One region of the Marinobacter fonticola genome, then DNA from elsewhere that is predicted to be linked to it. Evidence: riboswitches for the same ligand, from Rfam matches in the RefSeq annotation. Region 1 holds a riboswitch; each other region holds the start of a gene.

Region 1 (5,127 bases):
TGACGGTTTGCAAAAAGTAGTGAAATCGGTAGCTGCACGCCCTATCGCCGCCATAGTTTTCGATTTAATTCGGCGGCCGCTGGGCGCTCGGGATCACCCGTGAGGAAAGAACGTGCGTAAGCTGTTCCGGTAGGTCGTGGTGAGCACCTCGTCCAGCGGCAATGCCTTGACGTCCGCCACCTTTTCCGCAACGAACGGAATATAGAACGGCGCGTTTTCGCGACCGCGGTAGGGCACCGGGGTGAGGAAAGGCGAATCGGTTTCCAGCAGTAGCTGGTCGATCGGCGTCATGCGAATGATGTCCCGTACGTTCTCTGCCTTGTTGAACGTCGATATACCGTTGAAACCCAGGCACCACCCTTGGTCCAGTGCATACCGCGCCAGTCCCGGGCCGGACGTGAAGCTGTGAATGACCCCCCGGCGCTTCAGGGTGCTTTCGAATTCTTTGAGAATGTCGATCGTATCCTCGTCGGCTTCGCGGCTGTGGATCACGACCGGCCGATCCGTATCGCAGGCGATCTGGAGCTGGCGGCGGAAAACGGCCCGTTGGACGTCGCGGTCGGCGTTGTCGTAGAAATAGTCCAGACCGATCTCGCCGACAGCGACCATTTTGTCACCGCCCACGTGAGCGCGGATCTCCGCTTCAGCGGCGTCGGTGTAGCTCTCCGCATCGTGAGGATGCACACCTTGAGTGCCGTAGACAAAATCGGCCTGGTTCGTGAGTTCGCGCACGGTTGCTAGGTTGTCCGGCGATACGGCAATCGTAACGATGCGCTCGATGTTAACGCGCTGGGCCTCGGCGAGCGTCTCTGCCAGCGGCCTGTCCTTGAGGTAGTCCAGGTGGCAGTGGGTCTCGATAATCGGCTGCTCGAAAACCGGAATTTCGCGTCGCTTCTTGCTCATGATTCGTAGGCTGTCTTGCGTCAAAAATGAGTTAATGGGCAGTCTAGCATTGCTGGGTGTCCTGACCCCAACCGTAAAGCACGGCTAGTGGGAGGGGCACGATCACCACTCCGTTCAACCAACACCGAATAGCGACTCCCATGGATAGCCCTATTCATGGGGACAAAGCGCATGACGAAAACGCATGATCCGGCTGCCGTCCACCGGATCGTTCAGGATATCCGCCGCGACGCCGAACGTATGCCGTAACCGTTCTGTCGTCAGTACCTCAGCCGGCGTACCCAGCGCCACCAGACGGCCCCTTTCCATTACGCCCAGCCGGTCGCAGTCCATGGCTTGATTGAGGTCGTGCAGGGCGATCACCACGGTCATGGGTAAACGCCTGACCAGCGTCAAGATAGAGAGTTGATGATGGATGTCGAGATGATTGGTGGGCTCGTCGAGTAGCAGGATCTTGGGCTGCTGAGCCAGCGCCCGGGCAATGTGGACCCGCTGGCGCTCCCCGCCGGACAGGGTGTGCCAGAGCCGGTCGGCGAAGTGAAGCATGTCCACATCGTCCAGAGCCCGGGAAACGATCGCCGTGTCCCGCTCGGACCAGGGTCTCATAGCCGAGAGGAACGGCGTACGCCCCAATTCCACGGCTTGACGCACGGTTAGACGGTCGGTGGTTTCCGCCTGCTGTTCGACGAGGGCAATGGACTGGGCGATTTCGCGCTGGCGCATGCCGGTGAGCGGCCGGCCGTTCAGGCATGCGCGGCCTTTTGCGGGTTTGCGTAGTCCGGCAAGCAGACGCAGCAGCGTACTTTTACCCGAACCGTTGGGTCCGATCAGGCCGAAGGTCTCGCCCGGCTCGATCTCGAGACTGACATTATCCAGCAGCCGTTGGCCCTGGACGGCCCAGTGCAGGCGTTCTCCGGTAAGCTTCATCGTGTCCCCGCGCCGCGGACCAGGATCATCGCGAAGGCCGGGGCGCCGATCAGCGACGTAATCACGCCGATGGGCAGCACCTGGCCCGGTACGAGGATGCGCGAAAGCACATCCGAGCCGATCAGGAACACGGCGCCCGCCAGCGCCGAGGTGGGCACCAGCCGGGCGTGGCGGCTGCCGACAATAAACCGCATGGCGTGGGGGATGACCAGTCCGACAAAGCCGATGGCGCCCACCATCGACACCATCACTGCGGTGACCAGGGCGGTGGTCGCGATCAGGATGCCCCGCACCGGACGCACGGCGATGCCCATGGATGCGGCGCTGTCTGCGCCAAAGGTGAACCCATCCAGGGCCCGCATGTGCCAGAGGCAGACCAGCAGGCCAGCCAGGGCGACGGGCACGGCAAGAAAAACATCGTCCCAGCGCACCCCCGAAAGATTGCCGAGCAGCCAGAACATGATTCCGCGCGCCTGTTCGGCATTGGCGGATTTGGCGATGATAAACGCGGTAAGGGCATTGAACAGCTGCGAGCCTGCGATACCGGCGAGGATAATCGCTCCGGCGGCCTGTAGGCCGCGGCCGCCGGCGCCGCCGGTCGCGGCGTGGGCCAGCAGGACAACCAGGCCGAAGGCCAGGACGGCGCCAGCGAAGGCGCCGGCAGAGAGCGTAAACGCCCCCGCGCCGATGCCCGCCACGGTCACCGCAACCGCGCCGGTGGACGCGCCAGCGGAAATACCCATCAGGAAGGGATCGGCCAGGGGGTTGCGCAGCAGTGCCTGAAGCACAACGCCGGCAAGCGCCAGCCCGGCACCGCAGGCCGCCGCCACGATGGCGCGGCTGAACCGGTAGCTCCAGACGATACCCTCGTCGATACGGTCCACGGCGTAGCCCGCATCCCAGAGCCGGTTGGCGAGCACTTTGAGTACGGTTTCGATGGGAATCCGCGTCTCGCCAATGGCGGTACCGGCGATCAGCGCGCTAACCAGCACCAACGGCGGCAACCAGACCCACCGCAGCCGGGAGCGCACCACCGTCTGTAGCGCCACGGTCGAATTCATCGGTCGAAGGACATGCTTGCCAGCGCCTCGGAGAGTGCCTCAAGGCCAAAGATCGTGCGTAAAGTGGCACTCATGGCATGGGCGTCCATTTGTACGATGCGTCCTTCGCGGACAGCCGTCATCTGGCGGGTCACCGGGTCGTCGCGCAGGAACGCCAGTTTCTTTTCCACATCGTCGGCCGGGAACCGGCGCCGGTCCATCCGGGCGATGACGATCACGTCCGGGTCGGCCTTGGCGATGGACTCCCAGCCCACCGTGGGCCATTCCTCGTCGGACTCGATCACGTTGCGGATGCCGAGCTTGTCCATCATATAGCCCGGCGCGCCCAGACGCCCGGCGACGTAGGGATCGATCTCCAGATCGGCGGAGGAGAACCAGAAGACCGCGGAAAGATCGCCTGGCAGCTCGAGGTTTTCGGCACGTTCGGCAGCGTCGGCTTCCCGCGTCTTGAGGTCGGCGACGAGTGCGGCGCCTGCGTCCTGCACATCGTAGATGGCCGCCAGCTCGTTGATGCCCTTGTAAATCGAATCCGGGGAGAAAGCTGCCACACGGGTCCCGTCGCCGCCGGTGGAGTTGTCCTTGGTATCGCAGTCCGCGGGCATGATGTAGGTCGAAATACCCAGTTCATGGAACTGCTCGCGGGTCGCGACGCTTCCAGTTGATCCGACGTGCCATTCGTACTGCACGGTCACCAGGTCCGGCTTCCGGTTTACCACGGATTCAAAACTGGGGTCGTTGTCGGCGATCCGGTCGATGCCCGCATTGAGTGCCTCGAATTCAGGGAGCACCGGATTGAACCAGACCGAGGTACCCGAAACGGTGTTGCCCACGCCCAGAGAGTAAAGGATCTCTGTGGCGGCCTGGCCGATGGTGACGGTGTTTTCGGGGGCGGCCTCGAAGCTGACAGCGGCGCCGCAGTTGGTCAGAGTAACGGGGTACTCGGTGGCATCGGCCAGGGTCTGGGGTCCTGGCAGCGCGCATAGCGCGAGCAGGGCGGGGCGAAGGAAGCGCATAGTGGAACTCCGGATCAATCAAGGTTGAACGGGGGTCCAATAGTCCGGAAGCGCTGGTCGGCAAAGCGGCGGTCCAGGGGGCGCGCCGAATGATGAAACGAGTCTCATCCTTCCTTCCCCCGGGACACCCCGCCCGGCGTTATGAAACGTCTTGTCGGCAGGTCTCCTGACTGACGGGTCGTTGCTCGCCCAGCCTTCCCGGGATGGTATCCCAGTGGCATGGAAGGACGTGGCTCACCGTCTACAGTTGCGGGGGCAGTTTCGGTTCGCAGCAGGGCTGCGGCGAATTCCCTGTTAGGGAGCCTCTGAATAACTCCTGGACCGCCTCTGCGTGCTCTGAAGGCTGTAGCTGCAAGGCGGGGCTCGCCGGTAATGGCCGTAGTCCTTGCCAAGAGCCGCAACGCGGCAGATGCAGTCTTCAGAGCGCGCCCTTCGGGGCTTTTAGAGCCATCCACACTCCGCGTTGCGACTTTTTGAAAGGCAACCAGCCTTCCTGCAAAGTCGCGCCTTGATTGTGGATGGCTCTAAAAGCCAGAGGCGATCCAGGAGTTATTCAGAGGCTCCTTAGTTCCCGAAGGAAACCGACGATGGGAGAATATACGCCTCGTCAGTGAGGGACAAGTATGGCCGGGGCCAGCACGCCCAATCCACCGCATCGATTGGCTAGGTAACCTTTGGTGGTATACCTATTCCCGTTAGATGTCCGAGTCTGCACAATGGCGTCCAAGATGGGCCAAGAGCCTGTCGAAGGCGACGGATTGCTTTGCCGACCATTCCGTATCCGGAGTATCCAGCTTTCATGATTGGTTTGATCCAGAAGGTCCTTGTAGACCTGATTCGCCGGCACGGTGGCGACGACGCAGTGCAAGCGATCTGTCGGCGGGCTGATGTCCCGCCGGAGCGTGCGTTCCGCATAGATACGGATTACGCCGACACCGAATGCCTGCGCCTGATTGAGGCGACCGGCGAGTATTTCGGGCTCGACGAAAAGGCGCTCTACCGGCTCTACGCCGACCAGTTCATCAAGGAAACCAAGGCTCTGTTCCCGATGTTCTATCAGATGTCCCCCTCGGCACGGGAATTCCTCAAGCGCCAGCCCCGGGTCCATGACACGCTGGCGTCCAGCCTACGTAGCGCCCCAGGCCGGGACCGGGTCAGGGACAAGTTCAACGTGGAAGAAGTCGGTGATACGCTGAGGGTGACCTACCGTTCGCCAAACCGGC
Region 2 (5,127 bases), 2.2 Mb from region 1:
GTATTCTGGTTCGTCGGTTTTCCAATCCCGCTGCGTTACGCTTTGGTCTACCCGGCGACGAACCACAATGGCTGCGGTTGGAAGCCGCTTTGGCCCATGTTCCATGCCCACAAACGTCCTCATCACGCTAAAGAAAGATACGCCACATGACCACATTGATGATCCAGGGCACTACGTCCGATGCCGGTAAAAGCACCGTGGTGGCGGCCTTATGCCGCTGGCTGGCGCGCCAGGGTGTCTCGGTGGCGCCGTTCAAACCGCAGAATATGGCCCTGAACAGCGCCGTTACCGTTGATGGCGGCGAGATAGGGCGGTCCACGGCTTTGCAGGCGCTGGCCTGTGGTCTGGAACCCCACAGCGATATGAATCCTGTCTTGCTCAAACCCCAGAGTGACCGAGGCGCGCAGGTGATTCTTTGTGGCCGCGTTCACGGCAATATGGATGCGCTGGATTACCACGCCTTCAAAGCCGAAGCATCGAAATCGGTGATGGCCGCGTGGCAGTCACTGAGCCAACGCTATGACGTGATCATCGCCGAAGGCGCCGGGAGCCCGGCGGAAATCAACCTTCGCGCCAATGACATCGCCAATATGGGCTTTGCCGAAGCAGCCGATTGCCCGGTGTTGCTGGTGGGCGATATTGATCGCGGCGGTGTCTTCGCTCAGTTGGTGGGCACGCTGGAGCTGGTGTCGCCCAGCGAGCGCGACCGCATTGCAGGGTTTGTGATCAACCGGTTTCGCGGAGATCCGGCGCTACTGGAATCCGGGCTGCGCTGGCTGGAAGATCGAACGCATAAGCCCGTCGTCGGCGTGATGTCCTACCTCCAGGGGCTCTTGCTTGATGCCGAGGACAGTGTGGGTTTGACCGGGGTCAATGGCAAAGGGGGTCTCCGGATCGTCGTGCCATGCCTGCCGCGCATCAGCAACCACAACGACTTTGATCCTTTGCGGCTGCATCCAAATGTGGAGCTTTTGTTCGTTGCCGTAGGGCGTGACATTCCACCTGCGGACGTGATTATCCTGCCGGGCAGCAAGAACACGCGGCACGACCTGGAATGGCTCAAAGCCCAAGGCTGGCCTGCCGCGATTCAGCGCCATCTTCGATACGGCGGTCATGTTTTCGGTATTTGCGGCGGTTTCCAGATGCTGGGGGATACGGTCGCGGACCCGGACGGCCTGGAAAGCGCCCCGGGGGCGACGAAAGGATTGGCGCTGCTGTCGATGACAACCCGGATGGTCGCGGGCAAGCAGCTACGGAATGTGCAAGGGATGCTTCATTTGGATAATCGTGGCGTTGAAATGACCGGTTACGAAATGCACAACGGCGTTACCACCGGTTCCGCACTCCAGCGGCCGCTGATCGACCTGAATGGACGGGCCGATGGCGCGATCAGCGAAGATGGGCAGGTGATGGGCACCTACGTCCATGGGATTTTCGACCGGCCCGACGCGTGCAGCGCGCTGTTGACCGCCTGGGGCTTGAAAAACGCCGAATCGGTTGCGGTCGATTACCCGCAACACCGGCAAACCCAGCTGGATCGACTGGCCGACCATATCGAGCAAACACTGGATACAGCTTGGCTCCGTCGCGTACTGGGTCTGGAGGATAGGGTGGGTAGGACGAACACATGAGCAACGACAATCGGAATGCGTTCACCGAGCAGGAGAAACAAGGCCTGTATCGAGCCATCCACGAGCGCCGGGACGTCCGCTCCCAGTTCCTGCCGGATCCGATTCCGGCGGAGGTTCTGGCCCGGCTTCTGGAGGCCGCTCACCACGCGCCATCGGTGGGTTTCATGCAGCCCTGGGACTTCCTGGTGATCGACAGCGTGGAGGTGCGGCGCAGGGTACTCGGGATCTTCGAGCGGGAAAACGAACGGGCAGCGCAGAACTACCCGGGAGAGCGCGGTGAAACCTACCGTAGCCTCAAGCTTCAGGGCATCGTTGAAAGCCCCATGAACCTCTGTATCACCTGCGACCGAAGCCGTGGCGGTCCGAATGTGCTTGGGCGCAACACCATCGTGGAAACGGACCTGTTCAGCACGTGCCTGGCGGTGCAGAACCTGTGGCTTGCGGCCCGGGCGGAGGGCATCGGTGTGGGCTGGGTGAGCATTCTCGATCAACACGAACTGGCGCAGGTTCTGGAGCTTCCGCAAGACGTGTACCCGTTAGCCTACCTGTGTATGGGATACGTCAGCGAGTTCCTCGCCCAGCCAGAACTGCAGGCCAAAGGCTGGCGGAGCCGGCTACCTTTGAGCGAGCTGGTTCATCGCAATGTCTGGGGCAAGGCCCTGGAGCCGGGCGACGGCTTGGCGCCCTTGATCAAATAACATCGACAGCGTTGCTACCCTTCAATCAATGGATTAGGATGGCTTCGTTACGGACAGGTGCCCCTGAAGTCCAGGGGATAATCGGGAAGTATGGTGTGGCCTTAAGGCCGATTCCATCGCTGCCCCCGCATCGGTAATAAAGGCGTAGTCTGCGGATACCACTGGCGCAAGCCGGGAAGGTGTAGACGATGATTCAGCCCAGCGCTGAATCCCCTTTGAGCCCGAAGACCGGCCTGTTATTTCGTTCAATCCGATAACGGTGCGGCGGGCACCGAGGAGCAAAACATGTCTGTCATCAGTTCTCCCTCAAGCGAGCGGGCTTCCGTCTCGTCCTCCAAAGTTTCTTCCCTGGCCCCGCACGGCGCAGTGCTGCTATTCGGCGTTGTGATCCTGTTTGCAGTGGGCTTTTTGCCGATGAACGTGGCCCACAATGCGGCTCACGATACCCGGCATGGCTTCGTGTTTCCCTGCCACTAAAGTATTGATCGACTGACCATCGGGCCATGGCGCGTGTTGAATGCGCAATGGCGGTTGTCGCGGTTCCAATACACCGTATTCGGAGGGAAACCAATGTTCCGTTCCTTGATTCTCAGTGCCTGTTTAATTGGCGTTGCCCTGGGTCTGATCGTCACCGCCGTTCAGGCAGTCGGCGTTACCCCCATCCTGCTCGATGCAGAACAGTATGAGGTCGTCGAAGCATCTGCGCCCGACGCCGGCACTCATGGCGAGCAACCTGATCATCACCAGGCTGACTACCAGCATCACAGCCACCAGCATGACGACCATCAGCGCCACGAGAGCGCCACCGGTCACCACCATGGTGGCGACGATTGGGCACCCGCCGACGGCGCCGAACGCACCTTCTACACGGCGCTATCCAATATATTCGCCGGCATAGGCTTTGCGGCCGTAATGCTGGTGGTTATGGCGCAATTGCGCGAGCGGGGCAAGCTGGCCCTGACGCCCACGCGCGGTCTTTTGCTTGGGGGCCTTGGCTACCTGGCCGTCTTCGTGGCGCCATCGATCGGCCTGCCGCCGGAAATACCGGGAACCGCCGCCGCGCCGCTCGAAGCGCGTCAGCTTTGGTGGGCGTTTACGGTATCAATGGTGTTGGCCGGGTTTGCCCTGCTGTTCCTGGCGCGGGGTTGGATAAAGCTGGTAGGCGTGCCATGCCTCGTACTGCCTTATCTGGTGGTGCCCGCACACCCGGACGGTCCATTGTTCTCTCATCCGGACCCGGAAGCCGTTGCCGCGTTAAACGAGCTGCACCATGAATTCATCTGGGCATCCGGCATGACCAATTTGGTGTTCTGGCTAATGGCGGGTCTATTCTGCGTGCTGGCGTTGAAGCGCCTCTACGATGCATCTCCGGAGCAACGTGATGAAGTTGCAGCCTGAGTTTCCGTTTGCAGCCATTGTCGGGCTCGAATCGCTCAAGACAGCGCTGGTGCTGAACGCCATCAATCCGCGTATCGGCGGCGTCCTGATTTCCGGCCCGCGCGGCAGCGCCAAATCAACGCTGGCGCGGGGACTGGCCGACGTCCTCCCGGCTAGCAGTCAGGGTCAACGTCCACCCTTCGTCAATATGCCTCTGGGAACGAGTGAAGACAGGCTCGTGGGGAGCCTGAACCTGCAGCAGGTGCTGTCTGAACAGGAAGCCGTTTTCCAACCGGGATTGCTGGCCAACGCCGATGGTGGCGTGCTCTATGTCGACGAAGTCAACCTGTTGCCGGACAGCCTGGTGGACTTGCTGCTCGATGCCGCCGCCCGCGGGGTCAACGTGGTGGAGCGGGACGGGCTGAGCCATACCCACCCAGCCCGTTTCAGCTTGATTGGCACCATGAACCCGGACGAAGGCGAATTGCGCCCCCAGTTATTGGACCGTTTCGGCCTTTGTGTCGAGTTGGGTAAAACCATGCCGGCGTCCGAGCGCATCGCAGTGGTTCAGCAACGTGAGGCGTTTGAGCGGGATCCTCAGGGCTTCTGCGCCGACTACGACGAACGGCAGCGGGCGCTGACCGACCAAATCAGCGTCGCCGAAGCAGCGCTTTCGACGATATCGACCGCCCCATGGGTCTACGAGCATATTGCAACCGGGTGTGCGGCAGCCCAGGTTGAAGGCCTGCGGGCAGACGTGACCTGGCACCGTGCCGCTCAAGCCCATGCTGCCTGGCGGCAAGCGACAACCGTTGAGTTGGAAGACCTGGATGCCGTCGGGGAATGGGTGCTCGCTCATCGCCGGATGACACCTCCAGAACCACCGCAGAATTCGTCTCCGCCTGGAACTACGCCGCCGTCGGGAAACAGGAACCCGTCGGCCGAGGCCGGTGGCACGGGCTCAAGCGAATCCGCTCAAGGGCAGTGGGGTGCCATGCCACCGGCCAGCGAACGCAGCCAGCCGGTTGTGATGCCGTCAACGCCCGCTTTACAGCGTAATCCGGGGGAAGAGGCCGCTCAGGGCCGGACGCAGAGCCGTCGCAAAGGGCGCCAGTCCGGACGTCGCAGCCTTTGTGGCCTGTCCAGCAAGCCCGACTGGTTCGCCACGCTGGTTGCCAACCACGGGCGCTGGCCATGGCAGCAGCTAAAATTCCAGAAGGCGCGTGCGGGCCAGCCGATGCTGCATCTGGTATTGCTGGATACGTCAGGGTCGACCCTGGGTCGTCAGCTGTTCGGGCGTGCAAAAGGGCTGGTCCAGAATCTGGCGCGAAGGGCCTACGGTAGCCGCGACCAGATGGCGGTCATGGGATTCGGTAACGACCGCGTAACCAACATTCTGCCGCGTCGACGCGCGCCCAAGG
Region 3 (5,127 bases), 940 kb from region 1:
GCCTGCACCAAACGCTGCGCCCAAAACTGGCGGCGGAGCCCAAGCTCGAGTCGGTTTATAGAAACATTGATCTACCCCTGGTGCCGGTGCTTTCCCACATGGAGCAGCGCGGCGTCATGCTCGACACGGCCACCCTGCGAAGCCACAGCCAGCAGCTGGCCACGCGTATGGCGGAGCTGGAACAGGCGGCTCATGAAGAAGCCGGCGAAACATTCAACCTTGGCTCCCCCAAGCAGCTCCAGGCCATTTTCTACGAAAAGCTGGGCCTGCCGGTGATCAAGAAAACGCCGAAGGGCGCGCCCTCGACCGCCGAGCCGGTGCTGCAGGAGCTGGCCCACGACTACAAGCTGCCGCATCTGATCCTGGAGCATCGCAGCCTGAGCAAGCTCAAATCCACCTACACCGACCGCTTGCCGGAGGTGGTTAGCCCCCGCACCGGGCGCGTGCATACCTCTTACCATCAGGCCGTGGCGGCGACTGGACGCCTGTCGTCATCGGAACCCAATCTGCAGAATATTCCGATCCGCACGGAAGAAGGCCGGCGTATCCGCCAGGCTTTCGTGGCTCCCGACGGCTACAAGCTGGTGGCCGCGGACTATTCGCAGATCGAGCTGCGCATCATGGCGCATCTTTCCGGCGACAAGAGCCTACTCAATGCCTTTGCCGAAGGTAAAGACATCCATCGCGCCACTGCCGCCGAAGTGTTCGGCACGTCGGTAGACGGCGTGACCGGCGAACAGCGCCGCAGCGCTAAGGCGATTAACTTCGGCCTGATCTACGGTATGTCGGCGTTCGGCCTGTCACGTCAGCTTGGCGTGGAGCGCAAGGTGGCCCAGGAATATATCGATCTTTATTTCCACCGCTACCCCGGCGTGGCCGAGTACATGGACAACATTCGCAAGCTGGCCCACGACCAAGGCTATGTGGAAACGCTTTTCGGACGCCGCCTCTACTTGCCGGAGATCAACGCCCGGAACAAGCAGATGCAGCAGGCCGCCGAACGCACTGCGATCAATGCGCCCATGCAAGGGACCGCTGCCGACATCATCAAACGCGCCATGGTCACGGTAGAGGATTGGCTGCTGAACAGCCACGCAGACGAGGCTCGCATGGTGATGCAGGTTCACGACGAACTGATCCTGGAGGTGAAGGAATCCGCGCTGGACAAGGTCATGAAGGGACTGACCGAGCGTATGTCCAGGGCTGCGGAGCTGGACGTGCCGCTGCTGGTTGAGGCCGGTGTGGGGGACAACTGGGACGAGGCTCACTGAGCAGCTCGCGATTAACTATCGCAACTCACTTGACTGTAGGTTGGGCTGGAAAGCCCAACAAACCCGACAAATCTTGTTGGGCTTGCCAGCCCAACCTACCGGACTTCCCGCACATCAGTAGGTATAACGCAGTGTAGCCAGAACCTGGCGAACCTGGCCGGCGTATCCGGTAGCGGTAATGGCTGTCTGATCGAACAGGTTGGTCACCTCCAGCGCCACGTTCAGCGATTCCGTGGCCCTATACGCGGCCCCGGCGTTAGCAATAACGTAGCCGGGTATGCGGGCATCGCCGGTGTCGACAGCGTCAGTGCGTCCGAGCAGCTCCACGTTCAACTCCACTTTCTCAAGCACTTTTGTTCCCGCCAAACGGCCATCCCACTTCGGGCGTCGTTCGAGCTGGGCGTTAGTCTCGTCATTCGTCGCACGCGTGTAACCTACGCCAGCCTCAAGCGACCAGCCATCAGCTTTATAAGCAGCGCTCAGCTCGGCACCCTTGGCCGTCGCGCGATCAACGTTGTACGGAATGAAAAGTGGCGGCGGACTAAGGACGACCAGCTCATCAAACTTGGTCTTGTAGACCGCCAATTCATAAGATACGCGTCCAACGCTTCCTTTTAGCCCAACCTCGAAAGTATCCGAAGTTTCGGCCTCGAGATCCGGATTGGCGCCAAATGGGGAATATAGATCGTTGAATGTCGGTGCTTTAAATCCAGTGCCGTAGCTGAGATAGGGGCGGAAGAAGTCAGCCAAATGATAGCCGGCCGAAATGATCCCAGTCGTTTCCTCGCCGTACGCTTCATTATCGTCTTGCCGAAGGGATGCGGTCACATGCAAGGGCTGGTCAACGGTCTGCCATTGCACAAACACAGCGTTGTTGTAGCGCTCCTCTTCCGTGTATTGGGTCGAGGCGTCGACTTCCTCGTCGACACGCTCCAGCCCGATAGTGAGCAACTGATGATCAGTCAAACTGACATCGCTTTGCAGTAGATACTGGAGGCGACGGGTCTCATAGTCGAAGAAATCGGCCGTATCGACGAAATTGTCATTGGTTTCGCGGCCGAATCCGAGCTGCGCCCGCACTGTCACCCGATCTGACGCGGCATAGTCAGCGAACACGCGGCCGGACTGCTGAACGAACCTGTTCCAATACCGGTCTCCAAAAGACGGCGAACCATCGTAGTCGTTCTCTCCCTGCGCATGCATGAAGTTCAGGCCCAGCAATAGGTTATCGGTGACATGCCGATCCAGGCTGGTCGCGACCGATTTGCTCTCAAAACCATCGGCATCATTTTGCACACCGTCCGGCTGAGCATCCACACCCTCGGTATCGTACAACGAAGCCGACAGACTATAACGCGTGTCACCGGAGCCCCCCGCAAAATGTTGAGTGAGCCGTGACGTTCCGTTATTCCCTGCGCTGACCTCGGAAATGACCTCGGGTTCCACCGTGCCACGGCGCGTGAATATCTGGATAACCCCGCCAATGGCCTCAGAGCCATATAGACTCGAGCGCGGACCCTTAACGACTTCGATATGGTCCACCAGTGCCAACGGGATATTTTCCAGTTGAGCGGTGCCGGCCGTCGCCCCACCGATCTTGACGCCATCGACCAGCACCAGCACGTGATCGGAATTGGCGCCGCGAATGAATACGCTGGACTGTTTACCCGGCCCACCCGTACTCGTTACCGACACACCTGGCACCGTGCGAATGATCTGTTCGATGGTTGTTGCGGAACTTCGGTCAATGTCCTCCCGACTGATGACGGTCACCGAGGCGTTTGCCTCGTCCACGGTCTGCACCGTGCGAGTCGCCGTCACAACCAACGGATTCAAGGTTTCGGCATGCAACCCTGCACAGACTGAGCTCGCCAACAAGCTGAAGGCAAATTTGGAGGAAACTCTCACGGGTACGCCCTTTAACGGAAGTCGAATAACCCGGCGAGAAGAGGAACGTGCGGCAGCTGATGCGTGTCACGGCAGGAAAGCCACCGGTGAAGCCCTCCGCTACACCGCATGTCGTTTCAACGCCTCTATACCTCTCGGTGCACGACACTTGGTCTGTGCACAAAACTCGGGGCATGAAACGCGTCGCAAGCGGCCGGTCTCCGGGCTCACAATGGCATCGTCGAGAGAGATGCCGGCGTCAGCGCCTTCCCAGGCAAATACCCAGTGGCCAAAGCTGACTGCCGTTCATTGTTTACCGTTGCGGGGGCAGCACTGGGTTTGCACCAGTTTCCCGTTTCACTCGCCTGGGCGAGCACCGCTTGCAGGTTATACGGGGACTTTTAGCCCCCGATGACAAAACTGTCATCTTAATACGAGCGCACTTTAGGTTCTGACCATCGAACGGTCAATGCAAAATGCAGCAATCAGGCCGGCACGTCACTGCAGAGCTTCGAGGCGCTGCGCCAAAACGGTGCCTACACCCCCCCGGAAAACCAGCGAGAACACCCGCTTCCGCCCATGGCGGTAAAACTCGGGTTATTACTTATCGCGGGCGCAAAATGGTCTTGCCGGTTCACTGAGTGATACCCCGATGAAGTCCAATAGGGATTTTTAAGCGCCTTAAACGCGACAGGCAGGCCCGGAGGCCTGCCTGTCGTAGAAATTCAGCGACGCTAGATCGTTAGAATGCCTTGCTGACCTGCACGGCGGCGCCCCACGCACTCAGCTCGTACGTGGCCGAGTAGCTGGCTGCGCCTTCGGCAGGCTCGTCATCGACAGTGTATTCCCGCTCGTTGACATCTACATCGTCAAACAGCAGCACACCGCCCGCAACGTCCACCGTCCAGCCGGACGGCGCGTGGGCGTATTGGGTGCCTAGCGTTAGCCACTGACGGTCATCGGATGGAATACGCGCGGTGCGGAAGTTCTCGTTTACGGGCGACTCATCGTAAGCGTAGCCCGCTTTGAAGGCCCACTCCGGGGTGGCTTGCCAGATAGCGCCAACGTTCACCTGCCAGGTGTCCTTCCAGTTCTCGGAGACGTGGCCGATAATGTTTTCCTGCCCGTACTTGTCTTCAGCGATATCGGAGATCGGCCCACCGCCCTGGTCGCTTTCTATATCAAGTGCTTCGAAACGGCTCCATTTGGCCCAGGTCGCGCCAGCCAGCAGAGTCACGCTGTCGGTCAACCGATGGCGAACGCCGAAGGTCAGGCTCTCGGGGATTTCCAGTGGCACCACCGCATCTTCCTGCAAATTAACGATATTGACATTGACGCCACCGGGTCCGATCGACGGACTTGGCACGTTGGTCAGCGTTGAATCGCCTTCCAGCTCAAGCTCGGTACCGGTCTGGCCGGACAGGCCAATCTGGGTGCGATCAGACAGTTCATAAAGCAACCCGAAGCTAAAGGTGACGCCGACGTCGTCGCCTTCGGTATCGAAATAGCCTTGCTCCAAGGCGGGTCCGGCATAGCCCAGCTGGCGCAACTGCGCCTCATTGCCACTGTAATCCTGGAACTTGGTCAAACGGCCTTCCGCGTAGAGTACGTTCACGCCGAAACCCAAAGAGAACCCCTCGCCGTTGTTCAGGGCAATGGAAGGGCTAAAAGCGATAGCGGTCAACTCCGTCTTATCGGCAAAGAAACGGCCCACGAAATCATCTTCGTAATCCGCTGAGAGCCCGTATGGCGCATGGATGCCGAAGCCGACGTCAACGGTGTCGTTGATTTCGTGCGTCATAAAGAAGTTCGGCAGCACCGCCGGATCGGCAATATCACCGCCGTTCGAGCCTGATACCGGCTGATTAATGGCGTTGCGGGCTGTAGCCGTACCTTCTTTTGCTTCGGCGTCGATATCCAGTACAGCGGCGCCGAAAGAGATATTCGTGCCCGAAAGCTGGCTCATGCC

The links. A riboswitch is a leader RNA that binds a small molecule or an ion and turns the genes downstream of it on or off. The one in region 1 is predicted to bind cobalamin.
Region 2: linked by a shared signal. The riboswitch ahead of FXO11_RS09180 (CbtB domain-containing protein) and the one ahead of FXO11_RS19185 (ABC transporter substrate-binding protein) in region 1 are both predicted to bind cobalamin.
Region 3: linked by a shared signal. The riboswitch ahead of FXO11_RS03050 (TonB-dependent receptor domain-containing protein) and the one ahead of FXO11_RS19185 (ABC transporter substrate-binding protein) in region 1 are both predicted to bind cobalamin.

The regions. Positions count from the first base shown of each region.
Region 1 covers NZ_CP043042.1:4,309,036-4,314,162, reverse strand. The annotation lists gene FXO11_RS19200 (TatD family hydrolase) at 94-903, opposite strand; gene FXO11_RS19195 (ABC transporter ATP-binding protein) at 1,054-1,830, opposite strand; gene FXO11_RS19190 (FecCD family ABC transporter permease) at 1,827-2,891, opposite strand; gene FXO11_RS19185 (ABC transporter substrate-binding protein) at 2,888-3,904, opposite strand; cobalamin riboswitch at 4,044-4,245, opposite strand; gene FXO11_RS19180 (heme NO-binding domain-containing protein) at 4,704-5,127, shown strand, end outside.
Region 2 covers NZ_CP043042.1:2,066,505-2,071,631, forward strand. The annotation lists gene cobD (threonine-phosphate decarboxylase CobD) at 1-131, shown strand, start outside; gene FXO11_RS09170 (cobyric acid synthase) at 147-1,631, shown strand; gene bluB (5,6-dimethylbenzimidazole synthase) at 1,628-2,329, shown strand; cobalamin riboswitch at 2,368-2,580, shown strand; gene FXO11_RS09180 (CbtB domain-containing protein) at 2,615-2,806, shown strand; gene FXO11_RS09185 (CbtA family protein) at 2,900-3,727, shown strand; partial or broken gene FXO11_RS20425 (ATP-binding protein) at 3,711-4,751, shown strand; partial or broken gene FXO11_RS20430 (magnesium chelatase) at 5,013-5,127, shown strand, end outside.
Region 3 covers NZ_CP043042.1:700,604-705,730, reverse strand. The annotation lists gene polA (DNA polymerase I) at 1-1,271, shown strand, start outside; gene FXO11_RS03050 (TonB-dependent receptor domain-containing protein) at 1,386-3,179, opposite strand; cobalamin riboswitch at 3,354-3,554, opposite strand; gene FXO11_RS03045 (OmpP1/FadL family transporter) at 3,901-5,127, opposite strand, start outside.